Regions from separate parts of the Bacillus sp. 1A genome, predicted to be linked through region 1. Evidence: riboswitches for the same ligand, from Rfam matches in the RefSeq annotation. Region 1 holds a riboswitch; each other region holds the start of a gene.
The links. A riboswitch is a leader RNA that binds a small molecule or an ion and turns the genes downstream of it on or off. The one in region 1 is predicted to bind S-adenosylmethionine.
Positions count from the first base shown of each region.

Region 2: another riboswitch for S-adenosylmethionine. It lies ahead of ACUN0F_RS24220 (MFS transporter); the one in region 1 lies ahead of ACUN0F_RS31625 (cyclase family protein).
Region 3: another riboswitch for S-adenosylmethionine. It lies ahead of ACUN0F_RS16440 (hypothetical protein); the one in region 1 lies ahead of ACUN0F_RS31625 (cyclase family protein).
Region 4: another riboswitch for S-adenosylmethionine. It lies ahead of ACUN0F_RS20130 (ECF-type riboflavin transporter substrate-binding protein); the one in region 1 lies ahead of ACUN0F_RS31625 (cyclase family protein).

Region 1 covers NZ_JBQYLZ010000001.1:6,180,878-6,187,031, reverse strand. The annotation lists gene ACUN0F_RS31645 (DUF2642 domain-containing protein) at 1-465, shown strand, start outside; gene ACUN0F_RS31640 (S-adenosylmethionine decarboxylase related protein) at 702-1,967, shown strand; partial or broken gene ACUN0F_RS31635 (ATP-binding protein) at 2,177-2,338, shown strand; gene ACUN0F_RS31630 (hypothetical protein) at 2,563-2,943, shown strand; partial or broken gene ACUN0F_RS31625 (cyclase family protein) at 2,971-3,598, opposite strand; SAM riboswitch class I at 3,683-3,795, opposite strand; gene ACUN0F_RS31620 (PRK06851 family protein) at 3,945-5,054, shown strand; gene ACUN0F_RS31615 (nucleotidyltransferase domain-containing protein) at 5,176-5,958, shown strand; one part of gene ACUN0F_RS31610 (IS3 family transposase) at 6,018-6,154, shown strand, end outside.
Region 2 covers NZ_JBQYLZ010000001.1:4,734,800-4,740,953, reverse strand. The annotation lists gene topB (DNA topoisomerase III) at 159-2,303, shown strand; gene ACUN0F_RS24225 (DUF4153 domain-containing protein) at 2,677-3,924, shown strand; SAM riboswitch class I at 4,061-4,166, shown strand; gene ACUN0F_RS24220 (MFS transporter) at 4,297-5,520, shown strand; gene ACUN0F_RS24215 (arsenic resistance protein) at 5,576-6,154, opposite strand, start outside.
Region 3 covers NZ_JBQYLZ010000001.1:3,227,075-3,233,228, forward strand. The annotation lists gene ACUN0F_RS16410 (DUF4430 domain-containing protein) at 1-6, shown strand, start outside; gene ACUN0F_RS16415 (energy-coupling factor transporter transmembrane component T) at 29-907, shown strand; gene ACUN0F_RS16420 (ABC transporter ATP-binding protein) at 880-2,541, shown strand; gene ACUN0F_RS16425 (ECF transporter S component) at 2,514-3,215, shown strand; gene ACUN0F_RS16430 (YwiC-like family protein) at 3,400-4,122, shown strand; gene ACUN0F_RS16435 (hypothetical protein) at 4,155-4,346, opposite strand; SAM riboswitch class I at 4,469-4,567, shown strand; gene ACUN0F_RS16440 (hypothetical protein) at 4,608-4,925, shown strand; gene ACUN0F_RS16445 (SWIM zinc finger family protein) at 5,180-5,569, shown strand; gene ACUN0F_RS16450 (NAD(P)H-dependent oxidoreductase) at 5,593-6,154, shown strand, end outside.
Region 4 covers NZ_JBQYLZ010000001.1:3,938,677-3,944,830, reverse strand. The annotation lists gene ACUN0F_RS20140 (macrolide family glycosyltransferase) at 172-1,350, shown strand; gene ACUN0F_RS20135 (aspartate/glutamate racemase family protein) at 1,400-2,080, opposite strand; SAM riboswitch class I at 2,234-2,349, shown strand; gene ACUN0F_RS20130 (ECF-type riboflavin transporter substrate-binding protein) at 2,488-3,036, shown strand; gene ACUN0F_RS20125 (ABC transporter ATP-binding protein) at 3,047-4,750, shown strand; gene ACUN0F_RS20120 (energy-coupling factor transporter transmembrane component T family protein) at 4,743-5,543, shown strand; gene ACUN0F_RS20115 (YjcZ family sporulation protein) at 5,679-5,786, shown strand; gene ACUN0F_RS20110 (sensor histidine kinase) at 5,879-6,154, opposite strand, start outside.

The DNA of each region.
Region 1 (6,154 bases):
GATTCTGTAATTAAGAGGGAATCGCCTTCCATTTCTTTGAGAAAAGTATTAAGTACTTCTAAAGGAATTTTTACAGAAGTTTATGTAGCAGGAAATGCTCCAATACATGGTTATGTTACAAGTGTAATGAACGATTATATTGTTTTTTATAGTCCAGTTTATAAAACAGTATATATATCTTTAAAGCATTTGAAATGGTTAATTCCGTATAAAGAAAATCAAGTCCCGTACGCCCTCAATAAAAATGAACTCCCCGTGAATCCATTAAATATTACGTTAGCTAGAACATTTGAAGAACAGCTTATTAAAATGTCCGGCAAAATCATGGTGTTCGATTTAGGTGAGGAATCTAATAAGATCGGAAAGATGGCAAAGATTGATGAAGGGCATATTGAAATATTAAAAGCACGTGATGCAAAAATGTATGTGAATATTCAACATGTGAAATCTGTCCATTGTCCGTAATCTAGTTGAAAGGGCTGGCTTTTTCTTTTATATGCAGAAGAAAAGGTCGAGCCTATTTGTTTAGCTCGATTTGAATATGAGAGGGAAAATGAATTGAATATAAATGTGTTAGTGTGACCTTTGAAGAGGAAATCTTGTGCAAAATTATAAAAAATATGTACGAGCCATTTTTTATATATTCAATTTATTTTTTTGTGGGAGAACTGCTCAACTAATATATTAAAGGAGTTTTGTTTGTGGAGCAGTTTCCAAATTCGTTATCGATTACATTACTTGGTAGTGCTGGTGGAGCAGCAAAAGCAGTTTTAGCAATTTTAAATCAAGCGATAGCAAATGAAAAAGACCCGATTTATGAAGCGATAAAGAATGTTACATTTCATTTGGTTGATATAAAACAAAAAGATAGGGCTTATTATGGTGAGTTGTTTCCAAATTTGAAAGATCAATTGTTTTTATATGAAATCGACCTTCAAGATGTAGTGAAATTCAAACAACATTTGAAAGAAAAAAGTACGGGTGTTGTTATTGATGTTTCGGGTGCAGATACGATCAGAGTCTTAAGCTGTTGTAATGAACTTGGAATTTTTTATATTAATTCAGCTTTGGAAAATGAGGCAGTAGATCAGGACGATAGTTTAATCGGCTTTCAGCTTACGGAAAGATATACGAGGTTTGAGAAGGAGAAAGAGAAATTTACAAATACAAAAGCAATTATAGGCTCAGGTATGAATCCAGGTGTTGTTCAATGGATGGTCGTTGAACTTATGAAGGAACGTCCACAGGAGAAGCCAAGAGCATGCTATATAGTAGAACATGATACGTCATTTTTGAATGATACAGCACTGATAAAGCCTCATACACTTTATGCTTCATGGGCAGTAGAGCGATTTCTAGATGAAGCGATATGGAGTTATCCGATGTATATGAGTCATCATCGTCCCCTTTATTTTTATGAAGATGTATATGCTTCAGAGTATAAAGTAAAGTTAGGAGAGAAAGAGTTTTATGGCTGTTTAATGCCACATGAGGAAGTTTTAATTTTAGGAAAAAACTTCAATATGGAAGTGGGTTTTCTTTACCGAATTAATGAGTATACGACTAATGTAATTAGACAGAACTTAGATCAAGTAGAAGATTTATGGAGTTGGAATCGTAAAGTATTTAATCCAGCCGAAGAAGAGATTGCGGGCGAGGATCTAGTAGGTGTATTACTCGTTTATGAAAATAGTGAGACATATATGTATAACGTGATGAATAGCAGTCAAGTTTTTCATAAATATAAAACGAATGCGACTTACTTCCAAGTAGGATGCGGAATTTATGCTGGCTTGTGTAGTTTACTGTTCGATAACTTTAAACAAGGTGCCTATTATGTAGAGGAATTATTATTAAATACAGAGAGTAAGTACGGAGAATATTTGAATTTATATATGAAGGATTTTGTAGTGGGCGGAAATGACTTTACGGATGGATTGCTACATGATCGGGTAAGATGGATATAAGTTGTGACGAAAAGGAAGGGGAAATCTCCTTCCTTTTCGTATGATAAGGTTACATCTTACCCTGAAAGCAATTTCATACTTATAATTTAAGGAGATAATATGTAGAGCTTTTGTATTGAGTATGAGGAGTATTTATATGAACAAATTTAAAAGCTTGATATATGAGGAAAGAGAAGCTTTAAAAGTATTTAAAAAAATTAACGGATTTGTTAGGGAAAATCGATAAAGCTTTTTACAAAACAAAGGAGAATGGTACGGGACTGGGGTTAATGATTACATATAAAATCATTGAGGAGCATCAAGGAAGTATCGCAATTCAAAGTAGCGTAGGAATTGGAACGAAAGTAGAGATTTTTTTAACGACAGCATAATGTGCTAGAGAAAAATATTTTTCAGAAAAGTGTTCTTGTTGTGTAAATATAAACATTTTATAAAATGTTTCAAGAAGGGTTTTTTTTATAAAATACTTCGTTTATAATGGAGGAAAATATCGACATGAGATTTGTTATTCATGTAACGGTTCGGTAGTGTTAGAGAAAGAAGGGGTGCACGCGCATCCTTTTTTCTATGCAGATATTATGAAAGAGGTGGTATGATGGAATTAACATTAAATTCGACTGTATGTTTACACACGATTCAATTTCGAAAAGAGCAAAAGAATTATATTGTAAAAGATACAATTACAGGAGAAAAATATGAAATGCCGCCACTTTGGATTGATGCATTGGCAATGATGCGTGACGGTTTTTTATTGGGGGAAATTGAGGAGAAATTAAAAGAAGAGTATCCAGACGAAGAAATAAATATGTTAGCATTTACGAGGCAACTGTTAGAGCTAGAGCTTGTCGGAATGGTAGATGGCGAAGAAATAGCTTGTACAAAGAAGAAAGAGAAAGATTATTTAGCTTGGTTACGTCCTCGTGTTGAGCAATTCTTTCTTAGTTTAAATAAAAAAAATAGAAGCAAAGGTCAATGATGATCTTTGCTTTTTTTTATAGTTTGTTTAAAAAATTACAGCGAATGCCCTTGCGAAAGCACCGTCGCTATCTTTAATTTTTAAAGGTGCCGCTGAGAAAAAGAAACGTTTCGTGTTAATTGCATCTAAGTTGGTTAAGTTTTCGATTAAATAAATATTATTCCCAAGTAGTATGTGATGAATTGGCGATGTTTCTGTCGTTACCTCATCAGGAGAGATGAAATCTAAACCGACAGATTTTACTTTTAATTGAACTAGTTCTTCAGCTAATTCTTCAGAAAGATAAAAAGCTTCTTTCTCATATGCTTCTGTATTCCATTTCGTAGATAGATTGGAATGGAAAATGACAATATCACCTTCTTTTATGTCAGCGTTGTGTAATACTTCTTTAGGTAGTTTTCGTTCTTGTACATGAGTTACATCAATAAGAACAGCTTCGCCTACAAATTGATCTAGGGGTAATTGATCAATAGTCGTTGCGCCTGAAATGAGCAGGAGCATCACAATGCGTGCCAACATGAACGACAGAATGAAAATCTGTAACTTGATAGCCTGTCTCTTCAACGCTTGTAATGGCTCCTAAATTGATTTTTGGTGTTCCAGGGAATTGGGACATATTGTTTTCAAATGTTTGTGATAGGTCAATTACTTTCATTTTTAATACCTCCAATATATGTTTTGAAATAAAAAAACTCACCTTTCATAATCAAGAAAGATGAGTTTTGCACACAATAGTTACGTTTTATCTTTCAAAATGCAATGCATTTTGCAGGAATTAGCACCTATTCAGTTTGTATAAACTGAGGTTGCTGGGCGTCAAAGGGCCGGTCCCTCTGCCTCTCTTGATAAAGACATATTAAGTTTTTATTTCTGAATATTCACTACTTTTAAATTGTAATTCATTTCCTTTTTTCGTGCAATACAAAATAGGTATTCACCCAAATAAAGTTGCTCGCATATTGTAGCTTATGTAAATAGAATGCTGCGAAGGAGTGAGTGCAGTGACAGGGAATGTATTGAATTATTACGCTGGTGGAAATACAGCTAGAGGATTTCATAATTTATACGACGAGAATTTAAAAGGGCTAAACAGGTTATTTATTTTAAAGGGTGGTCCTGGAACCGGGAAATCTTCTTTAATCAAAGCAATAGGTCGTGAGTGGGTTGAAAAAGGATATGATATTGAATTTTTACACTGTTCTTCTGATAATAAATCGGTTGATGGTGTAATTATCCCGAAGTTAAAAGTAGGAATTGTTGATGGAACATCACCGCATGTTATTGAGCCGAAAATGCCAGGAGTTGTCGAAGAGTATATTAATTTAGGGGTTGCTTGGGACTCAAATAAATTAAGAAAGCAGAAGGTGGAAATTGAACGATTTGTTTCAGAAGCAAGCAAGGCTTTTCAAACTGCTTACGCTTGTTTTAACGAGGCACTAGTTATACATGATGAGTGGGAGAAAATATATATTAATAATATTGATTTTAATAAAGCAAATGAACTAACCGATCAGCTGATTCAGAAGTTATTTACAGATAAAGGCGGGAAACAATCGCTTGTGAAACATCGGTTTTTAGGGGCAGCTACACCGAAAGGAGCAGTTGATTTTGTTCCTAATTTAACAGAGGAATTACCACATCGTTATTTTATAAAAGGACGCCCAGGCTCTGGGAAATCAACAATGCTTAAAAAATTAGCTAAGGCAGCAGAAGAAAAAGGATTTGAAGTTGAAGTATATCATTGTGGATTTGATCCCAATAGTCTTGATATGGTTATCGTAAGAGAATTAGGGTTTGCAATTTTTGATAGCACCGCACCACATGAATATTTTCCGAGCCGCGAAGGTGATGAAATTATAGATATGTATGCCTTGATTGTGACACCAGGGACAGATGAGAAGTATGCGACAGAAATTCGTGACGTGTCGATTCAATATAAAGCGAAAATGAATGAGGCGATGTCTTTCTTAGCGAAAGCGAAATCAGTTCGTGATAAATTAGAACGAATATATATTGCTGCTATGGATTTTTCAAAAGTAGATGCATATAAAGAGGAGATTCAAAAAGAGTTTGAACGAATTGCGGTTAGTGTAACAGAAAAGAACAAGTAAAAAATAAAGGATTTTAGTAGGCTGTCGGGAATTTTCTGACAGCTATTTTAGTATGTAGTAAAATTAGCAGTATATTTGTCGAATTTCCAAGGAAATAATCAAAAAATGGAGAGGGTATGAAATGAGAGAGAAAATTAGAGTGGAGTTAGCAAGAATTGAACAAGAGAATGATGTGAAAATTTTATTTGCAGTGGAATCAGGGAGTCGTGCTTGGGGATTTCCATCGAAAGATAGTGATTATGATGTTAGATTTGTTTATATGCATCCGGTAGAGTGGTATTTATCAATTCATGATAAACGAGATGTAATTGAGTATCCGATTAGTGATGATTTAGATATAAGCGGATGGGATATTAAAAAGGCATTACAGTTATTCGCAAAGTCAAACCCAGCTTTACTCGAATGGATTCGATCACCGATTTTCTATTCGAAAAACTCTCATTTTCCAGAACAGCTTCAGCAAATGAGTGATAAGCACTTTGATCCAAAAGCAACGATATATCATTACTTACATATGGCTTCAAAAAATTATCGTGAATTTTTGCAAGGTGAGAACGTAAAATTGAAAAAATACTTTTATGTATTGCGTCCTATTTTAGCTTGTAAGTGGCTAGAGGAGAAAACAACTTTACCACCTGTAGAATTCGATCGATTGATTACAGAATTATCGTTAGAACGTAGCGTATTAAATGAAATTGAACAGTTGTTAATAAAGAAAAAGGCAGGTACTGAATTAGATGTTGGATTAAAAATTGAGGTGTTGAATCAATTTTTAGAAGAACAAATTCATTACTATCAGCAATATGTAAAAGGAATTGAAAAGGGATCAGGAATCGATATTGAGAGTTTAAATACATTGTTTCGAGATATGTTGTTTGAAGTATACGAAAAAGAGCACAAGTGAGAGTTGAACTGCACCCCAATTGTTAGACACAGTCTAACAATTGGAGGTGCAGTTTTTCTATGGCTAAATTTACAGCTGATGAAAAAATACAAATCGTTCTACGTTATTTGAACGGAAATGAAAGTTATCGAGAAATGGGTAGAGCGATCGGTATAAGTGGCACAATCATTTTGAATTGGGTAAACCAATATAAGCA
Region 2 (6,154 bases), 1.4 Mb from region 1:
GTTTCTATTGTGAAGCCATAAAGAATAAGCGTATAATATTATAGTTATCCCATTACTGGGAGTAACCCGCGAATGATAAATAAGATTGTTGTTTTATCATCGCCTCTAAACATATAGACAATGAAAGTAACACTGGAATACAGATAGGGAGTTATAAAATGAAATTAATTATTGCCGAGAAACCAGATCAAGGTTTGGCTCTTGTTTCACAGTTTAAATATCGCCGGAAAGATGGATATTTAGAAGTAGAAGCAAATGAGTTATTTCCAAATGGAGCGTACTGTACATGGGCAATTGGTCATTTGACGCAGTTATGTAATCCAGAGCATTATCATGCGGAGTGGAAAAAATGGTCACTTAATACGTTACCGATGATTCCAGAGCGTTTTCAATTTGAAGTAACAAAGTCAAAGTATAAGCAGTTTAACGTTGTGAAACAGCTGTTACATAATCCTCAAGTAACAGAAATTATTCACGCGGGTGATGCTGGGCGTGAAGGGGAATTAATCGTACGAAACATTATTAATCTTTGTAACGTGCAAAAGCCGATGAAACGTCTTTGGATTTCCTCTTTAACGAAGCAAGCAATTTATCAAGGGTTTAAAAACTTACTAGATGAAGCAGATACGATTAATACGTATTACGAAGCATATACAAGATCATGCGCTGACTGGGTCGTTGGTATGAATGCATCGCGTGTCTTTAGCATTTTGCTAAAGAAAAAGGGAATGAATGATGTGTTTTCCGCCGGACGTGTACAAACACCGACACTCGCATTAATCGTAAAGCGTGAGAAAGAAATTGAAAACTTTAAGTCAGAGCCGTTTTGGGAAGTGTTCGCAACCTTTAATATAGAAGGAAAGAAGTATGAGGGGAAATGGGAGAAGGATAGTGAATCCCGCTTAAAAGACCCTGATATGGCAAATAAAATTGCAGCATTTTGCCAAGGTAAACCGGCTGTAGTAAAAGAAATGAAAACGGAGCGTAAAGAGTTTCAGCCGCCGTTTTTATTTAATTTATCAGCACTGCAAGCGACAGCTAATAAAGCTTTTAAATTTTCACCGAAAAAGACACTTGATATAACGCAAGCACTATATCAAAAAGGGATAGTTTCTTATCCGCGTTCGGATTCTAACTATGTGACACAAGGAGAAGCAGCGACGTTCCCTGATATTTTACAGAAGTTAAGTCAGTTTGATGAATATAAAGGGTTATTACCAGCTCCAGTTGAATCGATTATGAATAATAAGCGTTATGTGAATGAAAAAAAAGTTACAGATCACTACGCAATTATACCGACAGAGCAAGTTACAAACCCAAGCAAACTATCAGGTGATGAAAAGAAAATTTACGATATGATCGTAAGAAGACTGATTGCGGCGCATTATGAAGTAGCAATCTTTGACTACACAACGATTACAACTCTTGTAGATGAACGTGCTGAATTCATTTCAAAAGGAAAACAGCAAATTCAAGAAGGTTGGCGTAAAGTTATTTTCCAAGACGATAAAGATGACGAAACAATTCTTCCAATTGTCGCAGAAGGTGAACTGGGAAAAGTTGTAAAGGTAAAAGTGAAAGAAGGAAAAACACAGCCGCCGAAGCGTTATACAGAAGGACAACTTATTACGTTAATGAAAACGGCCGGTAAGTATTTAGAGAATGAAGAGCTGGAGAAAGTATTAAAGAAAACAGAAGGTTTAGGTACTGAGGCAACGCGTGCAGGTATTATTACGATGCTGAAAGACCGTAAATATATAGATGTGCAGAAGAACCAAGTGTACGCAACCGATAAAGGGAAAGTATTAATTACTGCAATCGGTGATAAAATACTAGCTTCACCAGAAATGACAGCGAAATGGGAGCAGCGCCTTGCGGAAATTGGTGAAGGCACAGCATCACCAGCTACATTTATGGAACAAACGAAAAAGCTATCAGCGAAAATTATTGAAGATGCAGTGGAAATGTCGGAGAAATGGGATTTCACTGGATTACACGTTGAATCGATTGAGCGAAATGGATCGAAATTTACAACAGGTAAAAAGGTAGGTAGCTGTAAAAAGTGTGATGGCGATGTGATTGATAAGTCAACGTTTTACGGTTGTTCTAACTACAACACGACACAATGTAATTTTACCATCTCAAAGAAAATATTAAGTAAAACAATTTCGCAAAAGAATATGACAAAGCTTTTAAAAGGTGAAAAGACAGATTTAATTAAAGGCTTTAAAAAAGGTGAGAAAACGTTTGATGCGAAGTTAGAGTGGAAAGATAATAAGATTAATTTTGTGTTTGAGAATTAAGTAGTTTTAATAAATAAAAGGTTAAGTTTGAAAAATATGGATAAAAAAGAGAAAGCATGACAATTTTATGTCATGCTTTTTTTATTTTGTAATTACAGGATTTTGTATGCTAAATATAAAAATAGTATTTAAATAGGACGTTTATATTATCTATATCATTTCTTTTATATAAAAGGAAAAAAGTAATTAAGAGAAATTGAGAGTAGCTTATACTGATGTATTTGAAAGTATGCAATAAAAAAACATCTTAAATAATAAAAATTTATTGTAAAACGATAAATTTTATATTAAAATCAAAAACAGAATAAATAAGTGTGGTGCTTTTTATGGAAAAGATAAAAATGTTGTTTTTGTAATTAGAGGAGGTATAAATATGGACATTAACAATTTTATTATTGAAAATATGGATAACCCTCATGAGTTGGAGAGAATGTATAGAAAAGACCCGAAAGTTTTTAAAAAGTCATTCTCACAAGCATGGGATGAAAAACCTGATTCTCAGGTACTAGCTGCTTGGTACGAAAGATTGCATTTCAAGGAGACGGCAAATAAAGAAAAAATATCGCTGTTTCAAAAAGGTTTCTTATTCATGGGTATGTTAGCTATTCTAGCTGGACTAAGCACCAGAATCATTTTCCACTTTGTCGAGCAGGAAGCAATTGCTCCAATTAACTTGGCTTTTGGTGTAATTCCCTTTATTGCTGCTTATTTTATTTACAATAATACTCCGAAAAAAAGTATTATTTATTTCCTTGCGGCGTTGTTACTAATTTCCGGATTGTATCTTAATATGTTGCCATTAAATTATAAAGACAGCAGTATCCTTGCTTATTTACATTTTCCTATAATGTTATGGGTTTTAGTAGGGATTGCGTTTACAGGAAATGAATATTCAAAAGGTAGTACAAGATTAGCTTATATTAAATTTAATTTAGAATATTGTCTTCTCTACGCGAGTATGGCCGTGAGCGGAATGGTATTAGCAGTATTCACCATGAAGTTATTTAGCTTCGTTGACTTGGATATAGGAGAATTCTATTTTAGTAATGTTGTGTTATTTGGTGCTGCTGCTCTCGCTATTGTGGCTGCATATTTAGTATCAATGAATCTTAAACTTGCTAAAAATATTACACCATACATATCTAAAATTTTTAGTCCTCTTGTCCTAATCACATTGTTGATCTATCTTATAACAGTTATATGGGTCGGGAAAAATCCGTTCTTGGACCGCAATTTCTTAATGGTCTTCAACGGAATACTCCTTGGCGTATTGGCCGTTACCATATTTTCTATCGTTGAGAGTGACTCAGATGAGAAAAAGAACATTTCAGATTATATCAATTTTGCCTTAATTGTTCTGGCACTTATTATTGACACTGTGGCTTTGTCAGCCATCATATTCAGACTTTCTTCTTACGGGATTACACCTAATAGACTTGCTGTTTTAGGGGTAAACATACTGATCTGGGCAAATTTAATTTGGATTATGTTTTCCTATATGCGTTTCTTGCAAAACAAATCAGGACCAACAGCTATCCAAGATGCCGTTACGAAGTATTTACCAATTTACGGACTTTGGGCAGCTTTCGTTATGTTTACGTTTCCTTTAATTTTTAATTAGTAAGGAACTGTTAATGTAACGAAAAGTCAATCTTCCGTAACGTATAATATCAGCTTATTTTTATTTTAGATATGGAAAAATATGTTGAAAATATTTTGGCGTAATATATAATAAATTTAGATAATTGTATAAAAACTTCTTATTAAGAGAGGTGGAGGGACTGGCCCTTCGAAGCCTCAGCAACCTTATGTGATATAAAGGTGCTAAATCCTGTAGGATCTAAAAGTCCTAATAGATAAGAAAATAGGTATAAGTAAACCTTCTTCTTATTTTGAAGAAGGTTTTTTTGTCATTTAAATAGAGAATTAGAAAGGTAGTGATACAGAAGAGAAAGAATCAAAGAAAATATAGAAGGAGAAACCGGAGGGCATAGTGAATAATCAAGTTGGGGGTTTAAAAGAGGATAGCGCTAGTAATAGTATTTGGAGCAATAAAATTTTTTCGTATTTTTTCTTAGCAAGTTGCATTTCTTTAATAGGTAATTCTATGGTTACGCTCGTTTTACCGTTATGGGTAATGAAATTGACGAACTCTCCATTACTTGTTTCTGGGATAAACGTTGCAATTGCAATGGCGGCGATTTTGTTTGCACCTGTAACAGGGACGTTAGCAGATCGAATGTCGAGAAGGAAGCTTATGATAATTGCAGATGTTATGAGATGTATCGTTATGATTTGTGTTGCGGTAATAGCATTTTATAATAAAATGTTGTACATTCCGTTACTACTGTTACTTATTATACGTTCAATTGGGAGTGCTTTATTTACTCCAGCTTCAAATGCAGCATTAGTAACATATGTGGAAGAAAAGCATGTTCAACAGGCGATTACGCTGAGACAAATCTCAATACAAATCATATCGGTAGCCATTCCTTTAATGGCTAGCTTTTTAATTAGTATTTTTAATTTTCATGGAGTATTTATGTTAGATGCAATTACATTTTTTATATCATTTTTAATTTTAATGAAAATTAAATTTCCACGTGAATTAAAAGGAGAAAAGAAAAAGCCTTTTTATGAAGACTTTAAAGAGGGGTTCTCACTTTTAAAAAGTAATCAATCATTGAAAATGTTGCTTATGAGCGCTGCAATCATTAATTTGCTTGGAGCGGCGTGTATGCTATCACTGCAAGTAATCGTTGTTAGAGAAATGGATCTTTCTATGCAGTGGTATAGTATAGTTTTTGCGGCATCACCGATAGGAATTTTAATTGGGGCATTAATTACTAAAAAGATTCGTACATATAAAACGATTACAACTGCTTTTATATGTACTGCTATTATGGGAATTTTTAATGCTGCAATGGGTACGACGTTAAATCCGGTATTATTTTCTGTTTATTATTTTCTGTCAGGAATTGCATTTGGGGTAAGTAATATATATTTTGGAGTGTTGTATAGAAAGTTAATTCCAAATGAAGTGCAAGGAAGATTTTTCGGTTTTTTAAGTTCGTTATTATTAGTATCTACTCCAGTTGGAATTGCAATAACAGGATATTTCTTAGAGTCAATTTCAGCTTCTATTTTATTTATTATAATTGGTATTATTACGTTTTTAGTTTCGGTTATTTCATTTGTAATGATAAATAAGAAATAAGTGTTGTATGAGATTTTTCAATAATAAAAAACGTCCTATAGCAGGACGTTTTTTATTATGTATATTGCTGTTTTTTCTTAATAAGTAATAACACTTGTGAAACACAAGCAAGTACCGGTAACTCAATCAACGGTCCGATAACGAGTGCAAGTGCGATAAGAGGTTCGTCTGGAAAAGCAGTTACAGCAATAGCAAGTGCAACAGGTGAGTTTCTTGCTAATGTTGTTAAGCTTAGACTTACTGTATCTTTATAAGATAAACGCATCATGCGTCCGATAAATTGTCCTAGTAAAAAATTAATGATAAAGAACAATAGAATAGGAATGAGTAATAGTAAAACGACATTCATATTTTGTAGTAAATATTTACCTTGTGATGCAAACATCGCTACGATTGCTAAACTTAAAAATAAGATTTGAGCAGAGCTGAAAAACGGAATGAGTTTATTCTCGAGTGTTTTAGTTTTTTTCAGTATATTCATAATGAATTTTGTAGCGTGTGCAAGTACAAATGGTAAGACGATTACGATAACAATACTTTCTACTAAAACAGAAACAGCTACAGTCTTCATGACACCAGCAAATAAAAATAAATAAATGGGAAGGAGTAGTACTTGCAATATTAAATTTACAGG
Region 3 (6,154 bases), 3.0 Mb from region 1:
AAATAAGAAAGGCATTCGGTAAAGGACTATGACAATAAGTTTTTCTTCTTTACATCCTTTTGTGAATTTTTTCTATTATATCGGGGTGATGATACTATGTATGATGTGTCTTCATCCTCTTTTTTTAATTGGGGCAATACTATTAATCGTCATAATCAATATAATGCAAGGGAATAGTGAAAAGATAAGAAAGATGTTACCGAGCACAATCGTTTTCTTTTTTATGGTCATTTTATTTAATTCATTATTAACGCATAGAGGTCGAACTACGTTATTTTGGTTAGGGGATAGCCGTATTAAGCTTGAGGCGATTATGTTTGGAGTAGTAATGGGATTATTACTAGTTGCGATTATGTTTACGTTTGCTTCGTATAATGATATTATTTCAAGTCATAAATTTTTATATTTGTTTTCTAGAATTTCACCGAAAGTAGCGTTGTTAACGATGATTACAGTGAGGTTTGTTCCTTTGTTTATGAGGCGATTACAGAAAATAACACTCGTCCAAAAAACGAAAGGCGTACAAGTAGATGCGGGTTCAATTGTTGAAAGAGTGAAAAATGGTATGCAGTTGCTGCAAGTATTATTAATTTGTTCATTAGAAGATGCGCTGCAAACAGCAGATTCTATGCAAGCGCGTGGGTTTGGTGTAACGAAGCGTACGACGTATATTCGGTATAGAATGGAAAGACGAGATTGGTACACGCTCATTTATTTAAGTATTCTATTTATCATTGCTATTATATGTAGTACGTATGGCGGAGGAAAGTTAATCATTTATCCGAAAGTCGAATCTATTCTATTTCAGCAATACGATGGAATGATGTTTGGAGTATTTACGATGTTTATTAGTCTACCAATTATAATGGAAGGAAAGGAATGGATATGGTGGCGCATGCAGAAATAAACAATTTATCATTTGTATATACTGATGAAAACGAATATGCGTTACAGCATATTTCTCTTTCTATTCAAAAAGGAGAGTTTATTGCACTTGCTGGAGGGTCAGGCTCTGGAAAGACGACTTTATTGAAACATTTTAAAAAGGAATTACTTCCAATCGGTACACGTTCAGGAGAAATTTTTTATGATGACGTTTTATTAGGGGAAGTACCTGATTTATTATCTGCACAAGAAATTGGTATGGTATTTCAAAATCCAGAAAATCAGCTCGTAATGGATACGGTCATTCAAGAATTAGCATTTTCTTTAGAAAATATCGGGTTACCATCACAGATTATTCAAAAACGAATAGCAGAGCTTATTAGCTTCTTAGGATTTCAAGATTTATTGCACCAATCTGTTCATACGTTATCTGGCGGGCAAAAGCAGCTCGTCAATTTAGCTGCGGTATTAGTTATGCAGCCAAAACTATTATTATTAGATGAACCGACGGCGCAGTTAGATCCCATTGCTGCGAAAGAGTTTTTAGGATTGTTAAAACGTATTAATGAAGAACTTGGAATTACGATCGTTTTAAGTGAACATCGTTTAGATGAGGTGATACCACTTGCAACACGCGTTATTTGTATGAATAATGGTCAAATCGTGTATGATGGCAGCCCTAAAACGGTTATAGCGAACATGTGGGAAGTTGAAAAGTTCCGTCCATTTATTCCGCAAATTCCAAGATTGTTTTTAGAATGGAATGTAGAAGATATTCCGTTTACAGTGCGAGAAGCGCAAATGAAACTGAATAACTTTTCAGAGATATCATATGTGAATGAGCCAGTAGCAAAAAGTGAAAAACACGAAGTTATTTTAAGTGCAGAGCATATTTCGTTTCAATATGAAAAAAATAGTCCACTTATTTTACAAGACTTAACCGTATCGATTGAAAAAGGAAAATGGGTAGCTCTCGTTGGAAAAAACGGTACCGGGAAGTCCACGCTTTTGACGATTTTAGCGGGATTGCAAAAAGCGAGAAGAGGGAAAGTAAAGTGGAATGGGAAAGTGATACATAAAATTGATTCGAAAGAACGATTTAAAAGGATCGGGTATGTATCACAGCATCCGTATTATCATTTTACATTTGATACAGTGTGGGAAGAAGTGTATGAACGTGCACGTGAGTTATACGGAGAACAAGGAAAAGAAATAGCAGAAGATATGTTGAAGAAGTTTTGGTTGTATTCGCTTAAAGAACGCCATCCGCATGATTGTAGCGGGGGAGAGCAACAACTACTTGCGTTATGTACAACGTTATTATCAAAGCCGACTTTATTGTTACTTGATGAACCGACAAAGGGATTAGATCCGTGGAAAAAAGAAAGAGTAGGAGAGCTATTTAGAAAGCTGCAAAAAGAAGGTACAACAATTGTAATGGCAACGCATGATATTGAGTTTGCAGCGAAATACGTTGATCAATGCATGATGTTATTTGACGGAGCAGTTATTATGAATGATGCACCGAAAGAATTTTTTAGTGGAAACTTCTTTTATACAACATCTATTAATCGATTCATTCGAAAAGAATTGCCATATGCATTAACGTGGGAGGATGTGTACGAAGCGTGTCTAAACGATATGTTGCATTCATAATATGTATTTTTGCAGTAATAATAGGCACATTACTCTTTACTACACTTATCATGGACGGTTATTACATGTTAAGTAGTTTGTTTTTATTAGTTGTTATTATGTTACCTTTCTATATCCGCTTTGAAAGAAAGGCTTTTGTTTCACGTGAAATTGTGCTCGTTGCTGTGTTAGCGGCAATTGCAGCAGTTAGCCGTGTACCATTTTCTATTTTACCAAGTGTACAACCGACTTCATTTGTCATTATCGTTTCTGCAATTGTGTTTGGGAGTGAAACTGGTTTTATGATCGGTGCAACAGCGGCTATCGTATCTAACATCTTTTTAGGACAAGGTCCGTGGACGCCGTGGCAAATGTTTTCTTGGGGCATGATTGGTTTTATAGCTGGATTATTACGTAATACATTTTTAATGAAAAAGCTATGGGGAAGACTTCTATACGGATTATTTGTTGGGTTTTTATTTGGCTGGATTATGAACTTATGGGGGCTTCTCGGTTTCATACGTGAGGCAACGTGGGAAGCAGTCGTTTCGTATTATATCGCAAGTTTTTATTTCGATTTGAGTCATGCAATTTCAAATGTTGTTTTCTTACTATTATTTAGTACGTCTTGGATTACGATTCTTACAAGATTTAAAAAGAAATATGGCATATTAGATAAGCATAACACGGCATAGAAAAGCATACTCATATAAGGTAGGGTCGCGACTTACATATTCGTTTGCCTCTTTCATGCTTCTTACATATTGTAAGGAGCATTTTTTATTGTCAAAAAATAGATTCAATATATACCCGTTATTATATAAATTTATTTGTATAATAGTAGGTGAGAACTATTTTCATAAGGGAGGTGTATAGTTAATGAAGTTAGTTATTCCGAAGCAACACGGTGCATGGGCCATGCTCGTTATACCATTTCTATTAAGTGTCATACTTGGGAAACCTACTATGTATCATATTCCATTGTTTTTAGCTTGGTTCTTTATCTATTTAGCTACGTATCCATTTCTTACGTACATAAAGCAAAAACGAAAAAAAGAGTACTTACATGCTGCAATTGTATATTTTATCATCGCGTTCGTATTTGGAATGATTTCTCTATTATATGAACGGCGCATTCTTTTATTCGTAGTATTCATGATTCCATTATTTATTGTAAATATGTATTACGCTCGTCAAAAAAATGAAAGAGCATTACTAAATGATATTAGTGCGATTATTGTTTTCTGTATTGGTGGTTTAGTTAGTTATTATTTTTCAATGAAACTTATAGATAAAACAGCATTATTTATTGCGCTTATTTCATTTTTATATTTTTTAGGAAGTACATTTTATGTAAAAACGATGATTCGCGAGAAAAATAACCCGAAGTATCGTCTTATATCATGGGGGTATCATATTATATTAACAATCATTGTATTTGCTATCAATCCGTGGTGTTCTCTTATTTTTATACCGAGTGTCATTCGAGCAATTATGTTATATGGCAAAAAAATTTCTATTATAAAAGTAGGGGTTTTAGAAATTGCTAATTCTGTATATTTTTTAATTATAACGGTAATAATTATGAAGTATGCCATTTGAAAAAACTTCCCACCTTATGATGGGAAGTTTTTTCAATCTTGTTCTAAAATATGAACCGTGTAATCACAGCGTTGAATAGCTTGTTCGATCGCATAAAGTGATTGTTCAATACGAGCGCGATTAAAATCTTTTTCAACAGTCTGTAGCGCTTCTTCTAAACAATGTTTTGCTTCTTGTAATGATTGAAAAGAATTTTGGACATATCCGCGAGCATTTTCGTGCATTTCATAATCCTCCTTGCATATTTATATATGTATAGTATGAACAGTAAGGAACAAAATATAATTTGTTATATTTATTTGACAATTAGAATGAAATTACGTATAGTAAGAATTAAGTGAATATTTTCTTATCCAGAGAGGTGGAGGGACTGGCCCGATGAAACCCAGCAACCGCGATGCAGGTGCTAATTCCAGCAGAACATATTTGTTCTGGGAGATAAGACGAAGATATATACGTAACTTCTTCTTATCGGAGAGGTTTTTTTGTTGCAAAAAAACCGATTACGAAAATTTATATTAAGAAGAAAGGGGTTGCGAAGTACTGTGACACTCGAAAAATACGTAAAACTGCGTAGTACAGTTTATGAATATATGATAGAGCAAGATAAGCCAATATCATTGTTAGATATTCAAGAACATATCGTTTCGCATCATGAAGGAAAATTCACGAAAAAGATGTTACATCAATTTTATTTATCAAGACTATTAGATGAACTGAAACTGGATGGGAAAATTACATTAGCTGATGAATATCTCTATACTGAAAAAGGGGTATTTTATAAGGCGGGAAAAGGGAGCTAAGCTCTCTTTTTTTTGAAGTATGTAGAGTAAAAGACTGCTTAAGCAGCCTGATACAAGGGAATGGTGTTGAGTGTGTAGTGTCAAAGATTGAATGTGCCTGAAAGAGGCACTTCATATCGGCTGCAAATGAAAAGAGACACCTCCGCCGAATAGGTGTCAGTCGTTTTGTCATATAGACTTGCTATTTGACAGTTATTAGAATAACATGCAGGGGTTGTGGAAGTCAAAAGGGAATTAAAGGAAGAGGTGTTGTTATGTACGCTTACTTACTAAATGATATAACGAAATGGATTCCGAAATACATTGTAGATAGAGGATACGAATATTATGAAGATGGACATGTAGAAGAGGTTGAAATACATGATAAGAAAGTTTTTGCTTTTGTTACTGGAAATGCAGGAAACTATGAAGTAATGATTGATCTTGAAAATTTTACAGAAAGTAGCTGCGAGTGTCCATATGAGAATTATTGTAAGCATATGGCGGCAGTTGTTTATGATATTCAAGATGCTGGTGAGAGTACGTTGAAAGAGAAACTGAAAGATTTAGACAAGGAAGAATTACTTATCGTATTAAATCGTTTATTACAAAGTTCGAAAAACGTACAAATTGTAGAGAAGATGTTAAAGAAGGGGAAACTTTAACTTATAGAGGGAGTTGTTATGTAGTGAATGCACTAATTGTATACGCCCATCCTAGTCCTTCCAGTTTTAATGCGGCGATATTAAAGCATGTGCAAAAAGGATTACAAGAAACAAATCATTCGGTTACGGTACTTGATTTATATAAGGAACAATTTGATCCAGTCCTTGTATTTAATGAAGAGAAGAAAAGACGTGATTTAGTAAATGAGGAAGAGACAGCGCGATATAGAAAATTAGTAGAAGAGGCAGATACGCTTCTCTTCATCTATCCGATATGGTGGTGGGGGATGCCTGCTATTTTAAAAGGATTTATTGATCGCATTTTCGTAGCTGGATTTGCTTATAAATATGAAGGTGCCCTGCCGAAAGGATTATTGAACGGAAAGAAAGCGTGGGTTATTAATACGTTGGACTCGCCTTTATGGTACGTCGCATTATTATACCGATCAGCAGATTGGATTATGATGAAGAGAGGTATTTTACGTTTTTGCGGTATTCGCGATATAAAACGGTCAGTTTTCCAATCAGTGAAAACGAGTAAACTAGAGAAGCGGGAAAAATGGTTAGTACAAATAGAAGAAAAGG
Region 4 (6,154 bases), 2.2 Mb from region 1:
CTCCTTATCACGGTTTGGCATCTACTTATGTAGATGCCTTTTTTAATTTAATCACTAACAATTATTTATCAACCTAAAGTAGCAAGCATATTAGGACTATTAGGTGAAGGTTGACGGTAATAATTACAGTATGCTTAATAAGCGAATTGAAATGTAAGGAGTGAGAAATAAGTGCTAAATATTTTAGTGGTTAATTTTCCAGCAGAGGGACATGTAAATCCTACATTAAGTTTAGTCAAAGCCTATACTGAACGAGGTGATCACGTACATTATATTACGACAGAACAATTTAAAGGCAGAATTGAAGATTTGGGAGCTACTGTATATACACATCCAGATTTATTAAAGGAGATTTCTATTGATTCTGAAACTCCAGATGGGCTGAATTCTTTCTTTCGTGTACATGTTCAAACTTCTTTATATATATTAGAAATTACGAAACAATTATGTGAAAACATACATTTTGATTTCGTAATTTATGATATATTTGGCGCTGGAGAGTTAGTAAAGGAGTATTTACATATTCCAGGCATAGTTTCTTCTCCTATATTTTTAATTCCTCCAAATTTTTTGGAAACATTACCTTTTCATCCAAATGCAGAAATACCATTCCAACCTGATAAAATTTCTGAACAGTTACTATATCAAATGGAACATGAATTTGGAGTAACGCCTAAAAATAATCTTCAATTTATGCATAACAAGGGAGATATTACTCTTGTGTACACAAGTCGCTATTTTCAACCTAATAGCGATTTATTTGGAAGAAATAACATTTTTATTGGTCCTAGTATTTCAAATCGTAAAACAAATGTAGAGTTTCCACTTGAATTGCTTAAAGGTAAAGAAGTTATATATATTTCAATGGGGACACTGCTTGAAGGGCTTGAACCATTCTTTAATACGTGCATTGATACTTTCTCGGATTTTGATGGAATAGTTGTAATGGCAATTGGTGATAGAAATGATCGTTCTAAAATTAAGAAAGCGCCAGACAATTTTATAATTGCTTCATACGTACCCCAATCAGAAATATTAAGTGAAGCAGATGTTTTTATTACACATGGCGGCATGAACAGCGTACACGATGCTATTTATTTTAATGTTCCATTTGTCATTATTCCACATGATAAAGACCAACCAATGATAGCGCAAAGATTAACTGAACTTGAAGCAGCACATCGGTTATTGAAAGAGAATGTTAATGTGCAAACGTTAAAAGAAGCGGTAACAGATGTTCTTTCAAATAAAAAGTATAAGCATGGTATACGAAAACTGAATGATAGTTTTTTAGAATGTGGTGGTTCAAAAGAAGCAATTGCAGTGATTACATCTCTTTTAAATAAATAGTTTAGACAATATAAAAGCATAGAGGCACTACCTTTATGCTTTTATATTATTATACTGCAAACTGCACAGCAGTATTTGCATGTAAAAAAGCGGTATCAAAAACAGGTACAGTAAGGTCGTTTTGGGAAATGAGTAATGGTATTTCAGTGCAGCCTAGCAATATACCTTCTGCGCCATTTTGAATTAATGAGTTTGTGATTTGTAAAAGTTTTTCTTTTGATGTTTTTGAAATAATTCCTTTACTTAATTCATTTAAAATAACATGATGAATAAAATTTCTTTCCTCTTCAGTTGGGATGATTGTCTCAATATTAAAATTTGCTAGACGTGATTTATAGAAGTCTTGTTCCATCGTTTGTTTCGTACCCAATAGTCCGATACGCTTTATATTCTGTTCTACCATTTCTTTAGCACTTACATCACCAATGTGAAGAAGTGGAATAGATATTGCATTTTCTACTTCTTCAGCAAATAAATGGACCGTATTGGAACACATTAATAAACAATCAGCTCCGGATTTTTCAACCTTTTTTGCAACTGTGACTAATTCGTTTTTCACTTCTTCATATTGATGATTTTGTAATAAAGTAGTTACTTCACCAAAGTCCATGCTATATAAAACAAGCTTCGCATTTTGATCATATTGAGAGAGTGTAAGTGTATTAATATGTTTATAGTATAACGATGTAGATTCCCAACTTAGTCCACCAATTAAACCGATTACTTTCATCGTACATTCCTCCCGTAACTATTTTGAATTCATTATTTCACAATTCCGATAAGAATACAATGATTTAAATGTACCGTTAAACGAAAAATAAAAATAATTAGAAAAGTGTTGAAATTTATACTTATTAGTGCCATAATACGAATTACAAATTAATACTTATCCAGAGAGGTGGAGGGAACGGCCCTATGAAACCTCAGCAACCCCTATATAAATTTATAGGAAGGTGCTAATTCCGCAGAGGACACGATGTGTTTTTTGGAAGATAAGAGGATTCTTGAACGTGAAGAAAATGACCTCTTATGTAAGGGGTCATTTTTTGTTGTATAGAAAGGGAGTGTCGATGCATAATTCATTTTCAAAATAAATATAGAGTAATAAAAGTTGACTAATACGGGAGGGGGATTGTAATGAACAAATTATCAACAAAGTTAGTAGTAGCAATCGGAATTGGAGCAGCATTATACGGGATATTAGGACTTTGGGGATTTTCTATTGCACCCAATACATTTATTAAACCTGCATTAGCTATTTTAACCGTTTTTGGAGCGTTATTTGGTCCAGTGGCAGGACTTTTAATAGGACTTATCGGTCATACCGTAACAGATACAATCGCTGGTTGGGGTATTTGGTGGGGTTGGGTTATTAGTTCAGGCATTATCGGCTTTGCAATGGGCCTCATTCAAAAAAGAGTTAGCTTTAGTGTGAAAAACGGGACGTATAATAAGCGGGATATTTCTTATTTAGCCATTACTGGGTTAATTGGTATTGTCATTGCTATTATATTTGCTGGGGCATTCGATGTTATTGTGATGGGAGAACCATTTGACAAAATTGTTATACAAGTATTAGGAGCAACAATTGCTGATGTTATTGTATTTTTAGTTCTTGGATTGCCAATTACAATAGGTCTAGCTAAATCTAATAAGAAACATACACATTTAAAAATTGAAAAGTAGGGATGTTAACATGCAACCAATCATTTCTTTTGAACAATTCAGCTTTCAATATGAACATGCTGCGCAGCCTACTGTAAAAGACATTACATTTCATATATACCCTGGAGAAAAAGTACTAATTGCTGGACGGAGTGGTTCAGGGAAGTCAACGTTAGCTCATTGTATAAATGGGCTAATCCCCTTTTCTTATGAAGGGATTAGTACTGGTAATATTTTAATTGCCGGAAAAGACCCGAGGAAAGAGAGTGTTTTTGAACTGAGTAAACAGGTAGGAACAATTTTGCAAGATCAAGATGCTCAATTTATTGGTCTTACAGTAGAAGAGGACGTAGCTTTTTATTTAGAAAATGAATGTGTAAATCAAGATGATATGAAAAAGATTGTTTCGGACTCATTAAAAAAGGTAAAGATGCATGCTTTTCATAAACAAAGTCCACATGAATTATCAGGAGGGCAAAAACAAACTGTTTCTTTAGCAGGTTTGTTAACAACAAATGCTGATATATTATTGTTCGATGAACCGTTAGCAAATTTAGATTCAGCAAGTAGTTTACATACGATAGAACTTATTAAAGGCATACATAAACAATATAATAAAACAATTGTAATTATTGAACATCGAATAGAAGAAATGTTAAACCTGGATTTAGATAAAATCATTTTAATGAATGAAGGGGAAATTGTTGCGATAGGGACACCAGAAGAGATTTTAGCGTCAAATATATTACCATCTATCGGCTTAAGAGAGCCTATGTACGTAGAAGTATTAAAGAAATTGCCGTTTGATGGTAATAATGACGTAATATATTACCCGCTTGAAAATCTTCAAAGAGAAAGTGTTCGTAGCGTAATAGATGAGTGGATGGAGAAGCAAGTTTCTTTTAAAGGTACTCCTACAAAAAAAGAATTATTGAAAGTAGAGAATTTGTCATTCTCCTATCCTAATAAACAAAAAGTATTGGACAATGTAAATTTCTCTATATATGAAGGTGAAATTGTAGCACTTTTGGGCCATAATGGAGCCGGTAAATCAACATTAGCTCATAGTCTTATAGGCATAAACAAAACAAAAAATGATAGGATTGTATTTGATGAAGTAAATATCAATTCTTGGTCTATTCGTAAACGTGGTGAGGTTATATGTTATGTGATGCAAAATCCAAATCAGATGATTACACAACCTACTGTTATAGAAGAGGTTTCATTTTCATTAAAATTAAAAAAGGTTTCAAAGGAAGAAATTAAGCTTAGAGCGGAAGAAACATTAAAACTTTGTGGTTTGTATCCATTTCGAAATTGGCCAATTCAGGCATTAAGTTATGGACAAAAGAAGAGAGTAACGATTGCATCTGTACTAATAGCAAATCCGAAACTTATCATATTAGATGAACCGACAGCGGGACAAGATTATTATCATTATAAACAGTTTATGTCGTTTATTAGAAAACTAGCTGTAAAGGGAATATCTTTTATTTTTATCACACATGATATGAATCTCGCTTTAGAATATGCAGACAGAGCGATTGTTCTAGATGAAGGGGAAATTATTGCGAATAATTCCGCGTGCGTTGTATTAGGGGATACAGAAACGTTACAAAGGGCGAACCTAAGGGAAAGTTCTTTATTCAAACTAGTTAAATTTAGTGGAATTTCATATCCTGAAAGGTTTATGGAACATTATTTTGAGGATATTAGGAGGGAGGAAGGTGTATAGTACATATTTTCATCGCATGGATGAAGCAGTGAAATTGTTGTTATTTATTTTTTGTATGACACTTACTTTTTTGTTTTTTGATTTTCGTATATTGCTATTTGTATTTATGATTGGATGTATCGGACTTCTAGTTGCTAAAATCCCATTTCGTAAAATTTGCCTTGTTTTTACTGTTATATTTACATTTAGTTTATTAAATTCTGTCATGATTTTATTTATTACACCAACTCATGGATCTGAATTAACCGAATCATATACTTCGTTTTTACATATTGGATATGCAACAATTACATATGAAACATTATTTTATGCAGCTACACTTTCATTAAAATATTTTACGTTATTACCATTTACACTTATTTTTATATATACGACTGATCCAAGCAAATTTGTGAGTAGCTTAAGTAAATTTCGAATTCATTATAAGATTACATATGCAATAAATATTGCATTACGTTACATACCTGATATTCAGTCCGAATATAAAGTTATTAAACATGCACAAGAGACGAGAGGAGTAGCTTTTGAAAAAGGAGAAGCAAGTTTATGGATTCGTATGAAAAACCGTGTCTTAATTTTTTGGCCTTTAATTATTCATTCACTAGATAGAATCGATACAGTTTCAAATGCAATGGATTTAAGAGGATTTGGAAAGAAGAATACACGAACGTGGTTTTATACAAATAAAGCGAAAAGCGGGGATTTCATTGCTTTATTTGTAGGTATTTTTATTTTCATTGTTGCAGTGTATTTAAAGTTACATGTATTTCAAAACTTTTGGTATCCATTTTAAAGCACTCTCAAATGAGTGCTTTTACTTATTTTTATGTGGACATGCTCAAAAAAGGGATATTTACATAATGTATAATACGAACCAGTTAAAATGATCAACTACCTATTAGTTTTCAAACCAAAAGGAGGAGAAAATATGAGTTACGGTGGTTCTTGTGGTTTTGGTGGAGGTTTCGCGTTATTAGTTGTGTTATTTATTTTATTAATTATCGTTGGATGCAGCTGCTGGGGCGGAGGGTACTAATTTCTAATTAGTCTCCACAAATGTAAACTTAAAAAACATAGAAGATACTTATGTATCGAAACAAATAAAAAAGGAGCAATTATGCTCCTTTTTTATTTGTTTTCAGATGAGTTCATATTACATCTCGGCAATGTAATTGTCAAAGTTGTACCTTTATTAATAACGCTTCGGATTTTCAAACTACCTTGCATCGTTTCAATGATCTTAACAGCAACCATTGTACCTAAACCTGTACCTTTTGTTTTTGTACTAAAATATGGTTCACCAAATCGATTTACTTGCTCTTGTGACATACCAATTCCGCTATCCTCAATTCGAATAATAACTTTATTATTACTAATAGATGAGGAGATATGTAAAGTACCACC